Regions from separate parts of the Pseudomonas reactans genome, predicted to be linked through region 3. Evidence: riboswitches for the same ligand, from Rfam matches in the RefSeq annotation. Region 3 holds a riboswitch; each other region holds the start of a gene.
What was found. A riboswitch is a leader RNA that binds a small molecule or an ion and turns the genes downstream of it on or off. The one in region 3 is predicted to bind cobalamin.
Positions count from the first base shown of each region.

Region 1 (4,336 bases), on a different contig from region 3:
GACAGCGTGATCGTCCGCGCCCTGGCCAAGCGCCCGGCCGACCGCTATCCCTCGGCGCACGCCTTTCTGGATGACCTTGAAGCGCTGCTCGGCACCACCACCGGCAGTTGGATCAGCGCCGATATCGACGATGATCGCACCGTGCTGATGCGCCCCAACCAACCCTTGAGCAGCGGCGTGACAGCGTTGGCGACCGAAGCCGTGGAAACCCTCACACCCTGGAAGCTGGCCGTGATGCCTGAGCTGGAGTCGCTGCTGTCCCATCAGATTGGTCCGCTTGCGCGCTTTCTGGTACGCAAGAGCCTCAATGGCGCCGATGATTTTGAGGGCATCTGCGCCGCATTGTTGCCGCATATTCCGTCGGAGCGCGGCCGTGAGCAGTTCGCCAGCGCCAGCCAGTCGCTGTTCCAGCGCCTCAACCCGCCGACTGCTGCGCCCGAGGTCGTGACTGAACCCACCGCGATTGTCCCGAGCACCGAGGTGATCCCTGCGCCAGTCGACCCCGACTTCGCGCACATGGCCGAACGCCGCCTGGCGGTGCTGATCGGTCCCATCGCCCGTATCGTGGTCAGTCGCGCCTTGCGTGCAACTTCATTGCGCCAACCCTTTGTGCAACGGTTGGCCGAGTCTATCGAGAGCGAGGCCCAGCGCCTGGCGTTCCTCAACAGCTTCGAGCCCCTGCCATGACCGACTCCCCCCTCAGCGCCTGCGGGCCCCATCGTCTGGCCTGCGCGGTCGCCTATGGGGCCAGCGATGTCGGCACGGTACGCCAGAGCAACGAAGATAACTTTCTGGTGGAGCCCAGCCTCAGGTTGTTTGCCGTGGCTGACGGCATGGGCGGCCATGAAGCCGGCGCCCTGGCGAGTGCCGAAGCCTTGATTGGTTTGCGCCAGGCGCTCAACGCCGACCGTGTCGACCCACTGAACGACGACAGCGACCCGGACGCCACCTGGTCGGACCCGGACATGCAAGCTGCCAGCCGCCTGCACAACGCCATCGACCAGGTGAACCAGTGCGTCTACCAGCAAAACGTGGCACGGCAGATGAGCGAAGGCAGCGGCATGGGCACCACCCTCACGGGAGCATGGCGCCCGCATGCCGATGGGCCACTGTTGCTGTTCCACGTAGGCGACAGTCGTTTGTACCGCTACCGCGACGGTGAGTTGAGCCTGCTGACCCGCGACCAGACCTGGTATCAACAAGCCCTTGAGGCCGGCAAAGTCGACCGCTTGCCGGCACGCAACCTGCTGTTGCAAGCGATCGGCCCGGGACCACGGGTAGAACCGCAAGTACGCGTGCAACCCGTGCTGCCCAACGACCTGCTGATGTTGTGCAGTGACGGCCTGCACGGTTGCGTCCCGCACCAGGAAATGGCCCAGGTGCTGGCCGCTGCGGGCCGCGACACGCTGGACACAGCCTGCCAACAGCTGATCCACCTCACCCGCGAATACGCAGGGCGCGACAATGTCACCGTGCTGCTCGCCTGGTTCGACGGCTGAATCGTCTATGGCAGCTTGAACGCCTCGTCCACCGGCACGCGGTAGCCGGTGGCCAGGCGGTTGGTTTCGTTGGCCATGCCGACCACCGCCTGCAACTCGCCGAACATCTCGTCGGTCATCCCCGCCTTGCGCGCCGCCGCCGTGTGGGACGCAATGCAGTACGGGCAATTATTGGTCACGCTGACAGCCACATAGAGCAGCTCCTTGGTCAGTGGGTCCAATGCCCCCGGTGCCATGATTTCCTTGAGACTTTCCCAGGTTCGACGCAGGGTCGGCGGATGGGCGGCCAGGCATTTCCAGAAGTTGTTGACCTGATCGACCTGGCGTGTGCGCATGATGTCGTCATAGACCGCCCGCACTTCGGGGCTGGCATCGGCGTATTCGGTGAGGTGTTGAGTCATGGGATGTCCAACGCGGATGGAGAGTGTTCTGGAATACCGCGCCGCCGCCATTGCTGGCAAGTGAAGCCTGAGAATCCTGGATGACGGAGTTGACGAACGGTCATGCGAATGTTCAGATGCCGGCCTGTTTCAGGTGCCCCCTGCCGCCGTGCTTGGGGTGAAACGGGAAACCGGTACGCTCTTTTGAGCCAGTCCGGTGCTGCCCCCGCAACGGTATTCGCGTGACCCCTTCGACACACCACTGTGGCCTGCGCGCCATGGGAAGGTGAAGGGCTCCATACGCGAGAGCCCGGAGACCGGCCTGGAATTTCTGTTAGGCAAACTCCTGCGGTGGGCGGGCATGGGCCGGTATCGGCGTGTGCGCGATGCCTTCTCCTGCGTGCTTCTGCGAAGATACTTTCGAGAAGACTATGATTCGACGTTCCCTGATCCCTTTGTTCGGCTCGCTGTTCAGCCCCCTGTTGCTGGCCGACGACAATACCCTGGTGCTCAACCAGCAGATTGTCTCCGCTCCTTCCGTGGAATCCACCACCGTCGCCGCCATGGCCCAGTACGGCAGCAAAGTGGAGATCGTCACCCGCGAACAGATCGAACGCGCCGGCCCCGCCGCCGACGTGACGCGGGTGATGCAGATGTTCATCCCCGGCCTCTACGTGGCGCCGAAAAACGGCCCGTTCGACTACGGCACTTATTCCCTGCTGGGCGGGCGCAACGATGACACGTTGATCCTGCTCGACGGCGTGCGCCTGAACAACCGCCTGTATGGCGGCCTGTACCTCGATACGCTGCCGGCCAACGCTATCGAGCGCATCGAAGTGCTCAAGGGCGGCCAGAGCCTGTTGTTCGGCACCCAGGCGGTGTCGGGGGTCATCAACATCGTCACGCGCAGCCCGCAGACACGCGAGGCGTCCGGTGAAGTCAACCTGGGAGTCGATACCTTCGGCGGCACCACCGGCGATGCACGGGTCGAGAAGATCTTCGCCAACGGCTGGGGCGACCTCGGCCTGCTGGCGTATGTCAGCCGCAACGCCTCCGAGGGCTACCAGCCGTTTCGCAACAGCGACTACAGCGGCCGCGTCAGCGACAAAAAGCGCTCGTACGAAGTGACCACCTTCGGCACCAAGGCCATCCAGTCGTTTGGCGACGACTCGCGCCTGGAACTGTTCTACCAATATGCCGATGCCAACCTTGATTTCGCGCGGCCGGTGAACAACTACAAGACCACCAACGACCGCGTGCAACAGATCGCCACGGCCACTTTCGAACAGGCGATCAACGAGCGCCTGAGTTATTTCATCAAGGGCCATATCAACGACTGGGACACACGCTACACGCGGATCGATAACACCGCGAATGGCGGCCGTAATGTGCGCAATCACAATGACTACTGGGGCTTTACCGATTGGGGCGTACAAGCCGAGGGCAAGGCCGAGTTGCCAGGCGGCCATGTGCTGGTGGTAGGCAGCGACAACCAGTGGTTCAAGGGCCAGGACGATGTACTGGTGATCGACGACAACAAGGCCCAGGCCCACGCGCTTTATACGCAACTGCGACCGCAGATCGACGCATTGCCCAACTGGCACCCCAGCGTGGGCGTGCGGCATGAAGCCATGAGCGGCGGTGACAGTGCCACTGTCGGCATGCTCACCTCGCTCTACGATCTCAACGACCACTGGGCCCTGCGCGGCCAATACGGTACGGCCTACAAACTGCCCAACGCCGAGCAGTTGTTCGTCAACGAGCCAGGCGACGAAATCGGCAACCGCAATCTCAAGCCGGAGAAAAGCCGCAACGCCGAACTGGGGATCGACTACAAGGGGCTACTGGGCGAAGGTGACTTCAGCGCCAGCGTCACGCTGTTCAAACGCAAGATCACCGACCTGATCACGCTCGACGATGTGCAGTGGGTCAACGGCCAGGGCCAGATCCAGATGCGCGGCTTCGAGGCCGACGCCAAGCTCGCGCTCAACGACCAGTGGAGCCTGCAAGCCGACATGACGCGCAACCTCACCGAATCGCGCACGGGGGTTACCATCAACGATATCCCGAGCTTCTTTGCCCGTTCACGTATCGGTTTCGAATCGGAAAACCGCTTATGGGGCGCAGGTACTGCGATCCGCTATATCCGCGACATCACCAGCTCAAAAAATGTCGAATACGGCCACTACTCCGTGGTGGACGCCGATGCCTATCGCTACCTCGACAACGCCCACCAGCACCGCCTGAGCCTGCTGGTGGAAAACCTGTTCGACCGCGACTACGTCACCAGCCGCGCCAGCAACGTCGACAACCTCGGCCGCCCATTCACATCGGAGGTGCGTTACACGTATCGCTTCTGATGACTGAGATCACCAAAATCGACGGGGTGGACTTCCATCCCGACTGGTCCCGCATACCGGACCACGCCCGCCATGTATTCCTGTGCACCGGCCCACG
Region 1 covers NZ_JACAQP010000011.1:138,829-143,164, forward strand. The annotation lists gene HX793_RS14605 (serine/threonine-protein kinase) at 1-687, shown strand, start outside; gene HX793_RS14610 (PP2C family protein-serine/threonine phosphatase) at 684-1,499, shown strand; gene HX793_RS14615 (carboxymuconolactone decarboxylase family protein) at 1,505-1,900, opposite strand; cobalamin riboswitch at 2,015-2,219, shown strand; gene HX793_RS14620 (TonB-dependent receptor plug domain-containing protein) at 2,311-4,239, shown strand; gene HX793_RS14625 ((2Fe-2S) ferredoxin domain-containing protein) at 4,239-4,336, shown strand, end outside.
Region 1: it holds a riboswitch for cobalamin, as region 3 does, so the genes downstream of both, HX793_RS14620 (TonB-dependent receptor plug domain-containing protein) here and cobO (cob(I)yrinic acid a,c-diamide adenosyltransferase) in region 3, are expected to answer to the same signal.

Region 2 (4,336 bases), on a different contig from region 3:
GGATCACGCTCTGGGCGATGTCTGGCAGGGTCAGCTCGGTTTCCAGCAAGGCTGCGCAGGCGGCCACGGCGGTGACGCCGGGAATGATCTGGAAGGGGATGCCCAACTCCCGCAGGTGGCGGATCTGTTCGCCGATGGCGCCATACAAGCTTGGATCGCCAGAATGGACGCGCGCCACATCCTGGCCTTTCGCGTGAGCTGTCCTGATCAGATCGATGATCTGCTCCAGGTGCAATTCGGCGCTGTTGACTAGCGTTTCTGCCGAATGACCTTCCAAAACTGCCGTGGGGACCAATGAGCCTGCATAGATGATCACCGGGCAGCTGCGGATCAGCCGTTGGCCTTTGACGGTGATCAGTTCCGGGTCGCCGGGACCTGCGCCGATGAAGTAGACGGTCATGGTGGTTCCTGTCGAAAAGCGGGCGAGCATGAATGTTGCTCATGATCGGGGAGGGCGATTATCGGGATTTTAGTCGGCGCAAGCCAATGCAAAAGTGGCCTGGGCGGTTTTTTTGCGGGTAATCAGCAGGCGCGGAGGGCTGCCTGTGAGGCGTTCGGCAAGGGCCAGCGCGGCGCTTTCGGCGATGCCATAGCAGCCGGTATGGGCAAAAGCGATATCGGATTTATGGCTCAGGCGGTGTTCAAATACCGCCAATTGTTCAGCGCTGAAACACTGCAATGGCAGGTTCAGCGTCTGCGCCAGTGCCAGTAATCCCGGTTCATTCTGTTTGTGATCGATACTGGCCAGCGCAGCAATCCAGTGGCGTTCAATACCGCCCTCGGCGAGGGCGGCATCAAACAGCGCCAGCAAGGTCTGAACATCACAGCCCCGCTGGCATCCCAGGCCGACCACCAGGGTCATGCCGAGTATTGGTCGTCACGGTTGCGGCGGAACAGCCACGCGCTGATCAGGCCCAGGGCCAGCCAGAAGGCGACATTGGTCAACTGCGAAGCGATCTTGAACTGTGCCTCCAAAGCCTCCGGGGCCAGCATCGAATGCACTTCCGGTTGCGGCGCGCCGATCACGTGCGGTACGGCGAGGATCGCCACGCCCAGCACTTTCAGCAGCCAGTTGCGACCAAACACGATCAAGGCGATGCCGGCAGCGGTAGACGCTGCGGTGCCTATCCACCAGGTCTGACGCAGCGCCAGGTCGGCGGCAGCAGTGCCCGGCAGCTCAGGCGGCAGGCCCATCGTCGGTGCCAGTACGAAGGTTGCGTAACCGGCCAAGCCCCACAGCAGGCCTTGGGCGGTGCGGGTTGGCGCGCGCAGCGTGTAGAGACCGGCCAGCATCAGCGCAAAACCGACGGCGACCACCAGGTTACCGCCCGTGGTGGACAACACGCGCTGCCAGCCGTCCTCCGGCTCCCAGGCTTCGGCGTCATGGGTGTGGGCGGCAGCACCTTCGGCGTGCTCGTGGGCCATTTCGGTGGCGGCCGGGGCTTTTTCAAAGGTTTCCGCCTGCAGAATCAGCGGGGCGACCCAAAAGCTTTGCAGCAGAGTCAGCAGCAGGGCGGCCAACAGGCCGGTGAAACCTGCGGTTTGCGCGATACGCTTGATCATGTCGGCAGGTCTCAGTGGCACGGGAACGCGGCGCTGTGGCGGGTGTCGTGGGCAGCGTTGTGTACGGCCTCGATGTGCGAGAAACCGGCGAAATACACCAGGCACGCGCCGAGGATCGACGCGCCGATGGCGGCGGTCAGGCGTTGACTCAGGGTGGAGGTGCTGCTGGCGGAGTGCGAGGTGCTGCTGATGATCGACATGGCGCGTCCCTTTCAGGTGTCAGGGTGAAACGAGCGCATGAAAACCCCGCGAGCCGGGCACGCAGGGTTTGAACAGCGCCCGCCCACCGCGGGTTTGTTATCTGAATTTTTCGGGCCGGTCTCCGGGCTTGCGAGGGGGCTCTTGGAGGAGCCCTGAAAGCATCGCCTTCCCATGCAATTGCACAGTGGCTGTGACACTTCGCTCGCTTACCGTTGCGGGGGCAGCACCGGACTGGTCATATCGCTATGACGCACCGGTTTCCCGTTTCACCCTGTGAAGGGCACCCGAAACAAGACGTGTAGGAAAACATGGACGAGTAATGCGCGTCAAATACATGAGGTCAATGAGTCAAGTATTGTATGCCTCGTCCTTCCAGGAGGTCAGACAGTTTTACTCCTGAATGGGTAATTAACCCGCTTGGAACTGTTTTTAATCATATAGTCGAGGTTGGTGACGTCATAGCGTTCATCATCCTTGCCTGCGAACCCGAGGAAGCCGACACCAATATCCAATTGCTTAAGAAGTTCTGGACGTGCGAGTAACTCTCGGGCAACTTTTTTTGCCAGTTCGGGAATGTCACTGTCTTCGGCTTTTCTCAGTTCGTTGTAGTTGACATAACCATTACCTGTGGTGTCGTAAGTGGTATGAAAATCCTTGGCTAACTGTATCAGCTTGCGGTCACTCACCTGTGAAATCTCTCCCGCTTCTACGGCAACTGAGTCCAAATTAATTTGTCCGTCTTCGATGCCACCAGGGGGCTGGAGGTCGAGGTGTTTATAAAGATCAGGGCGTGCCAGAAACTCCTTCATCGTCTCTATTTGTTCTTGGGTAGCAGGTTCGCCGTTCTCTTGTGTGCCTTTTGCCATTCGATCGGCAGTATGGAGCGTGAAAAATTCGTTTCCCCAGGGATCAAGTGCAGGGGCCAATTCCAGTATTTTTTTCGTCAACGCTTGATCACTCAACGACTCAAGAGGGCGCGAGGTTGAAGTCAGGGAGGTTTCATTCAGTTGTGCGGGCTGCGGGGTGGCGTCGGTGCGCGTAGAGGCGATAGTAGACATGAGTTGATCTCAGTTGTGGTGTCTTAAATAGTCGTACGTCTAGGAGAAATCACGTTCATGGCTTCTTAACTAGACAGAATGTTTGTGTTGCCCTCCCTAGGTGGCGCAAGTCGTTTAATTGTTCCATGAACAGGGTTGATAAGTTTTTGCAAAGTAATACGTCATGTATTCGCGTCAATATGATCAGGCCTGCAATGTCGGCAGGCAGTGCGCTTGTTGATTCTTCCATAAAGCCCACTGACATTGACCATCCTGTCTGCACTGCGTAGCCTTGCACCCTCGAGGTTCTTCAGCCCCAGGCCGAAGCTAAGAAGGGAACGCGGTCCAAGCCGCGGCTGCCCCCGCAACTGTAAAGGGTTCAGCTGACTGCCACGCCACTGCCGAAAGGCGGGAAGGCGCAGCCAGCGCCGGTCGCAAGACCCGCAAGCCCCAAGCCAGGAGACCTGCCTCGCAACCGATTTTCTACTTCAACCGGGCGGGGTGATCCGGTGACGAAATCCGCTGCTGCGCACCGTCGCAGGGCCTATCGTCCCGTATGCCCGCCCCCAAGGGCATCCGATGAAAACACTGGCCAAACTCCCCGTCACCATCGTCACCGGCTTCCTCGGCTCGGGCAAAACCACCTTGCTGCGCCACATGCTCGACAACGCTCAGGGCCGTCGCATTGCCGTGATCGTCAACGAATTCGGCGAGCTGGGTATCGACGGTGAAATCCTCAAGCAGTGCTCCATCGGCTGCACCGAAGAAGAAGCCAACGGCCGCGTCTACGAGCTGGCCAACGGCTGCCTGTGCTGCACCGTGCAGGAAGAGTTCTTCCCGGTGATGCGCGAATTGGTGGCCCGCCGCGGCGACCTCGACCACATTCTCATCGAAACCTCCGGCCTGGCCCTGCCAAAACCGCTGGTCCAAGCCTTCCAATGGCCGGAAATCCGCAGCGCCTGCACCGTTGACGCCGTGATTACCGTCGTCGACAGCCCGGCTGTGGCCGCCGGCACCTTCGCCGCCTTCCCGGACCAAGTGGATGCGCAGCGCAAGCTCGACCCGAACCTGGACCACGAATCACCCCTGCACGAGCTGTTCGCCGACCAACTGGCTAGCGCTGACCTGGTAATCCTCAACAAGACCGACCTGATCAGCCCTGAAGACCTGGCCCGCGTGCGCCTGGAAGTCGCGGAAGAACTGCCACCCGCCGTCAAGATCATCGAAGCCAGCAGCGGTCGCCTGCCACTGGACGTGCTGATAGGTCTGGGTGCCGGCTCCGAAGAACACATCGACGGTCGCCACAGCCATCACGATCATCATCACGAAGGTGAAGACGATCACGACCACGACGCCTTCGACTCCATTTCCATCGACCTGCCGCAAGCCGACGAAGCACTGCTGCTCGACGCCTTGACCCAACTGGTGGTGCAACACGGCATCCTGCGCGTCAAAGGCTTCGCCGCGATCCCGAACAAACCGATGCGCCTGTTGATCCAGGGCGTGGGCACGCGTTTCGACAAGCACTTCGACCG
Region 2 covers NZ_JACAQP010000041.1:1,203-5,538, forward strand. The annotation lists gene cobM (precorrin-4 C(11)-methyltransferase) at 1-400, opposite strand, end outside; gene HX793_RS27770 (cobalamin biosynthesis protein) at 470-862, opposite strand; gene HX793_RS27775 (CbtA family protein) at 859-1,563, opposite strand; gene HX793_RS27780 (CbtB domain-containing protein) at 1,575-1,763, opposite strand; cobalamin riboswitch at 1,860-2,067, opposite strand; gene HX793_RS27785 (hypothetical protein) at 2,145-2,822, opposite strand; cobalamin riboswitch at 3,088-3,287, shown strand; gene cobW (cobalamin biosynthesis protein CobW) at 3,381-4,336, shown strand, end outside.
Region 2: it holds a riboswitch for cobalamin, as region 3 does, so the genes downstream of both, HX793_RS27780 (CbtB domain-containing protein) here and cobO (cob(I)yrinic acid a,c-diamide adenosyltransferase) in region 3, are expected to answer to the same signal.

Region 3 (4,336 bases):
GCTTTTTCACCTGTTCAATCGCTTGCGTGACAGCGGTCGGCGCCTGCTGATTGCCGCGTCCACCTCGCCGCGCGAGTTACCGATCAAGCTGGCCGACCTCAAGTCGCGAATGACCCTGGCGCTGATTTTCCAGATGCGCCCGCTGTCCGACGAAGACAAATTGCGTGCCTTGCAATTGCGTGCATCGCGTCGCGGCCTGCACCTCACCGACGAAGTGGGGCATTTTATTCTCACTCGCGGCACGCGCAGCATGAGCGCGTTGTTCGACCTGCTTGAACAGCTCGATCAGGCTTCCTTGCAGGCCCAACGCAAGCTGACGATTCCCTTCTTGAAAGAAACCTTGGGTTGGTAGTCAGCCCGCTGTTTTCGCGGCTTTCGGCAGATTCCAGGCGCCAGAAAACCTGCGTTTGAGCCGGTTTGGCTACGCAAAAGGCAGATATAGGGTGTTAAGGGCTTAGATGTCATAGTCCAAACAAGAAGTCACATAGATCACGATTGAATTTGCAAATCGATGTGATAGAGGGCATAGTCTCGTCTTCTTTACATATCAGCCACGGTCGTGCCCATGCTAAATCGCTTCGCACCCCTCGTGCCTCTCGCACTCGTTACCCTGTTGTTTGGTTGCGCCTCCCACCCTCAACAGGTGGCAGAACAGCAAAAACCACAGGTTCAAAATCAGGCAAAATTCGTTGCTGCACAGTCTGCTTCTGTTTATGAAGAAGAGCTGGCAACGGAAAAAGAACTGGCCAATTTCTCCGGTAGCAAGCCTTACCAGCTTCCTGTTCTGGCCGACAGCATTCTCGAACGCGGCATGTCCCTGATCGGTACCCGTTACCGTTTCGGCGGCACCTCTGAAGCCGGTTTCGACTGCAGCGGCTTCATCGGCTACCTGTTTCGCGAAGAAGCGGGTATGAACCTGCCTCGCTCCACCCGCGAAATGATCAACGTGGATGCACCGTTGGTCGCGCGCAACAACCTCAAGCCCGGTGATCTGCTTTTCTTCAGTACAGCGGGCCGCGGCCGTGTAAGCCATGCCGGTATCTACCTGGGCGATAACCAGTTTATCCACTCCAGCAGTCGTCGCAGTGGCGGTGTTCGGGTCGATAACCTGGGTGACAGTTACTGGAGCAAAACCTTCATCGAAGCCAAGCGCGCACTCGCCATGGCCCCGACGACGGTTACCGCTAGCAAGTAAACTTAAAGTGATACTTGAAGTTTGACGTGTAAGCGCTAGAATCCCTGGACATTGTTGTAATCCGTTCGCGCGAGCTTTGCTTGCGCGTTCTGGTTTTCAGCGTTCGGCAGCGAAAGCCGCATCCAGACCAGGATTGTTCTGCCCATGTCGACCTCGGCCCGCCTGATCCTTCTTCTTTGCGTCGCGCTGCTCAGCGCCTGCGCAAGTCGTCCACCGCCCGCGCCTGTAGTGGTTAAGCCCAAGCCGGTGTTCAACTATTCCACCCAGAATTTCTCGCCTGCGGCTGAAGATGTACTCTTCCGCGCGCTGGGCCTGGTCGGCACGCCTTATCGTTGGGGCGGCAACACACCGGACTCCGGGTTTGATTGCAGTGGCCTGATCGGTTTTGTCTTCCGCGACGCTGCTGGCATTTCCCTGCCGCGTACCACCCGTGAGCTGATCGTGATGCGCGCGCAGGATGTCAGCGAGCAGAACCTGCAGACCGGCGACTTGCTGTTCTTCGCCACGGGCGGCGGTTCACAGGTCAGCCACGCGGGGATCTACGTCGGCGAAGGCCGCTTTGTGCATGCACCGCAAACCGGCGGTACAGTGAAGTTGGACACCTTGTCCAAGGCGTATTGGCAGAATGCCTACCTGAGCGCCAAGCGCGTATTGCCGGGGAATCTGGCGCGGAATCCGTAAGAAGCAGCGGCAAGTTTCAAGCTTCAAGCTGCAAGGGGGGTGATGCCTGCCTGCAGCTATCTGCTTGAAGCTTGCAGCTCGCCCCCCAACCTACTACCCTTCGCCGCTTGTTCCAGGTGCTCTGTGACCCATGGGTCGACGGAGTGAAACAGGGAAGCCGGTGAGTGAGCGCACTTGTACACAGTGCCGCCGCGATTCCGGCGCTGCCCCCGCAACGGTAAATGAGTCAAGACGCTGCCTTTTGCCACTGTATCGCTCGCGATATGGGAAGGCGCAGCGTCGGTCTGCGCGTCTATAAAGCGCGCGCCACTCATGAGCCCGGAGACCGGCCTGCAACATCCAACAGCATCACGGTGGGCGATGCTTGGCTGTCTGTTTTTTTCTTTTTCCTGCCCGCCGTTTTTGTCCAGCCCCAACGGAGAGCTGCCATGACCGATTCCCCCGACCGCGACGAACGCCACCTGGCGCGCATGCTGCGCAAAAAAGCCGTGATCGATGAACGCATCGCCAATTCCCCGAACGAGTGCGGCCTGCTGCTGGTGCTGACCGGCAACGGCAAAGGCAAGAGCAGCTCTGCGTTTGGCATGTTGGCCCGGGCCATGGGTCACGGCATGCAGTGCGGTGTGGTGCAGTTCATCAAGGGGCGTAACAGTACCGGTGAAGAGTTGTTCTTCCGCCGTTTCCCCGAGCAAGTGCGCTTTCATGTCATGGGCGAAGGCTTCACCTGGGAAACCCAGGACCGCCAGCGCGACATCGCCGCCGCCGAAGCCGCCTGGGCGGTTTCCCGTGAGCTGCTGCAGGACCCGTCCATCGGCCTGGTCGTACTGGATGAGCTGAACATCGCCCTCAAGCACGGCTACCTCGACCTGGACCAAGTGCTCAGCGACCTGCAAGCCCGCCCGCCGATGCAACACGTGGTGGTCACCGGCCGTGGCGCCAAGCCTGAACTGATCGAAATGGGCGATACCGTCACCGAAATGGGCATGCTCAAGCACGCGTTCCAGGCCGGTATCAAGGCACAGAAGGGCGTCGAACTTTGAATCAGCCCCGTCATTGCCCGGCCGTCTTGATCGCCGCACCGGCGTCCGGCCAGGGCAAAACCACCGTCACCGCCGCACTGGCCCGTTTACATCGCAACCTGGGGCGCAAGGTGCGCGTGTTCAAATGCGGCCCGGATTTCCTCGACCCGATGATCCACGAGCGCGCCAGCGGTGCGCCGGTGTATCAATTGGACATGTGGATGGTGGGTGAGCAGGAAAGTCGCCGGTTGCTGTGGGAAGCGGCGGGGGAGGCGGACCTGATCCTGATCGAAGGCGTGATGGGCCTGTTCGACGGCACGCCATCCAGCGCCGACCTGGCGCGACACTTCGGCGTGCCCGTCTTGGGCGTGATTGACGGCACCGCCATGGCCCAGACCTTCGGCGCGTTGGCCCTGGGTCTGGCGCGTTATCAGCCAGACTTGCCGTTCGCCGGCGTGCTGGCCAACCGCGTCGGCACCCTGCGCCATGCGCAATTGCTTGAGGGCAGCCTCACCGAAGGCCTGCGCTGGTACGGCGCGTTGTCTCGCGAGACCGGTATCGAGCTGCCTAGCCGTCACCTGGGTTTGGTGCAGGCGAGCGAACTGAATGACCTCGATGTACGCCTGGATGCCGCCGCTCAAGCGCTGGGCAGCAGTTGTGAAGTCGCCTTGCCGCCGCCAGTGACCTTTGCTGCACCGGAAGTGATCGAAGCCAAGCCACTGCTCAACGGCGTGCGCATCGCCGTGGCCCGTGACGAAGCCTTCGCGTTCACCTACGGCGCCAGCCTTGACCTGTTGCGGGCAATGGGCGCTGAGCTGAAGTTTTTCTCGCCGATCCACGATCGCCAATTACCGGACGCCGACAGCCTCTACCTGCCCGGTGGTTACCCGGAACTGCACCACCAGGCGCTGTCGGAAAATACCCCGATGCTTGACGCCATCCGCGCTCATCATGCCGCCGGCAAACCGCTGCTCGCTGAATGCGGCGGCATGCTCTACCTGCTGGACTCGCTGACCGATGTCGACGGCACTCGTGCCGAACTGGTCGGCTTGCTGCAAGGCGATGCGGTAATGCAGAAGAAGCTCGCGGCCTTGGCGCTGCAAAATGTCGAATTGCCCGAAGGCACACTGCGCGGCCATACCTATCACCACTCGCTGACCACCACCGAATGGCAGCCGATTGCCCGTGGCCTGAGCCCGAATGGCGGGCGCGGTGCCGAGGCGGTTTATCGGCAGGGGCGGATGACGGCGTCCTACGTACACTTCTATTTCCCCTCGAATCCCCAGGCGGTGGCCGCATTGTTCGCGCCCGATCTTGTAGGAGCCGGCTTGCCGGCGATGAGGCCATGACCGACAACGCCTTTCCCGAGGCCGACCGTCAGGCCGTCTACCGCGCCATCGCCGAACGCCGCGACATGCGCCACTTCAGCGGCGGCACTGTC
Region 3 covers NZ_JACAQP010000015.1:60,102-64,437, reverse strand. The annotation lists gene hda (DnaA regulatory inactivator Hda) at 1-352, shown strand, start outside; gene HX793_RS18195 (C40 family peptidase) at 566-1,195, shown strand; gene HX793_RS18190 (C40 family peptidase) at 1,340-1,876, shown strand; cobalamin riboswitch at 1,974-2,224, shown strand; gene cobO (cob(I)yrinic acid a,c-diamide adenosyltransferase) at 2,305-2,916, shown strand; gene HX793_RS18180 (cobyrinic acid a,c-diamide synthase CobB) at 2,913-4,244, shown strand; gene bluB (5,6-dimethylbenzimidazole synthase) at 4,241-4,336, shown strand, end outside.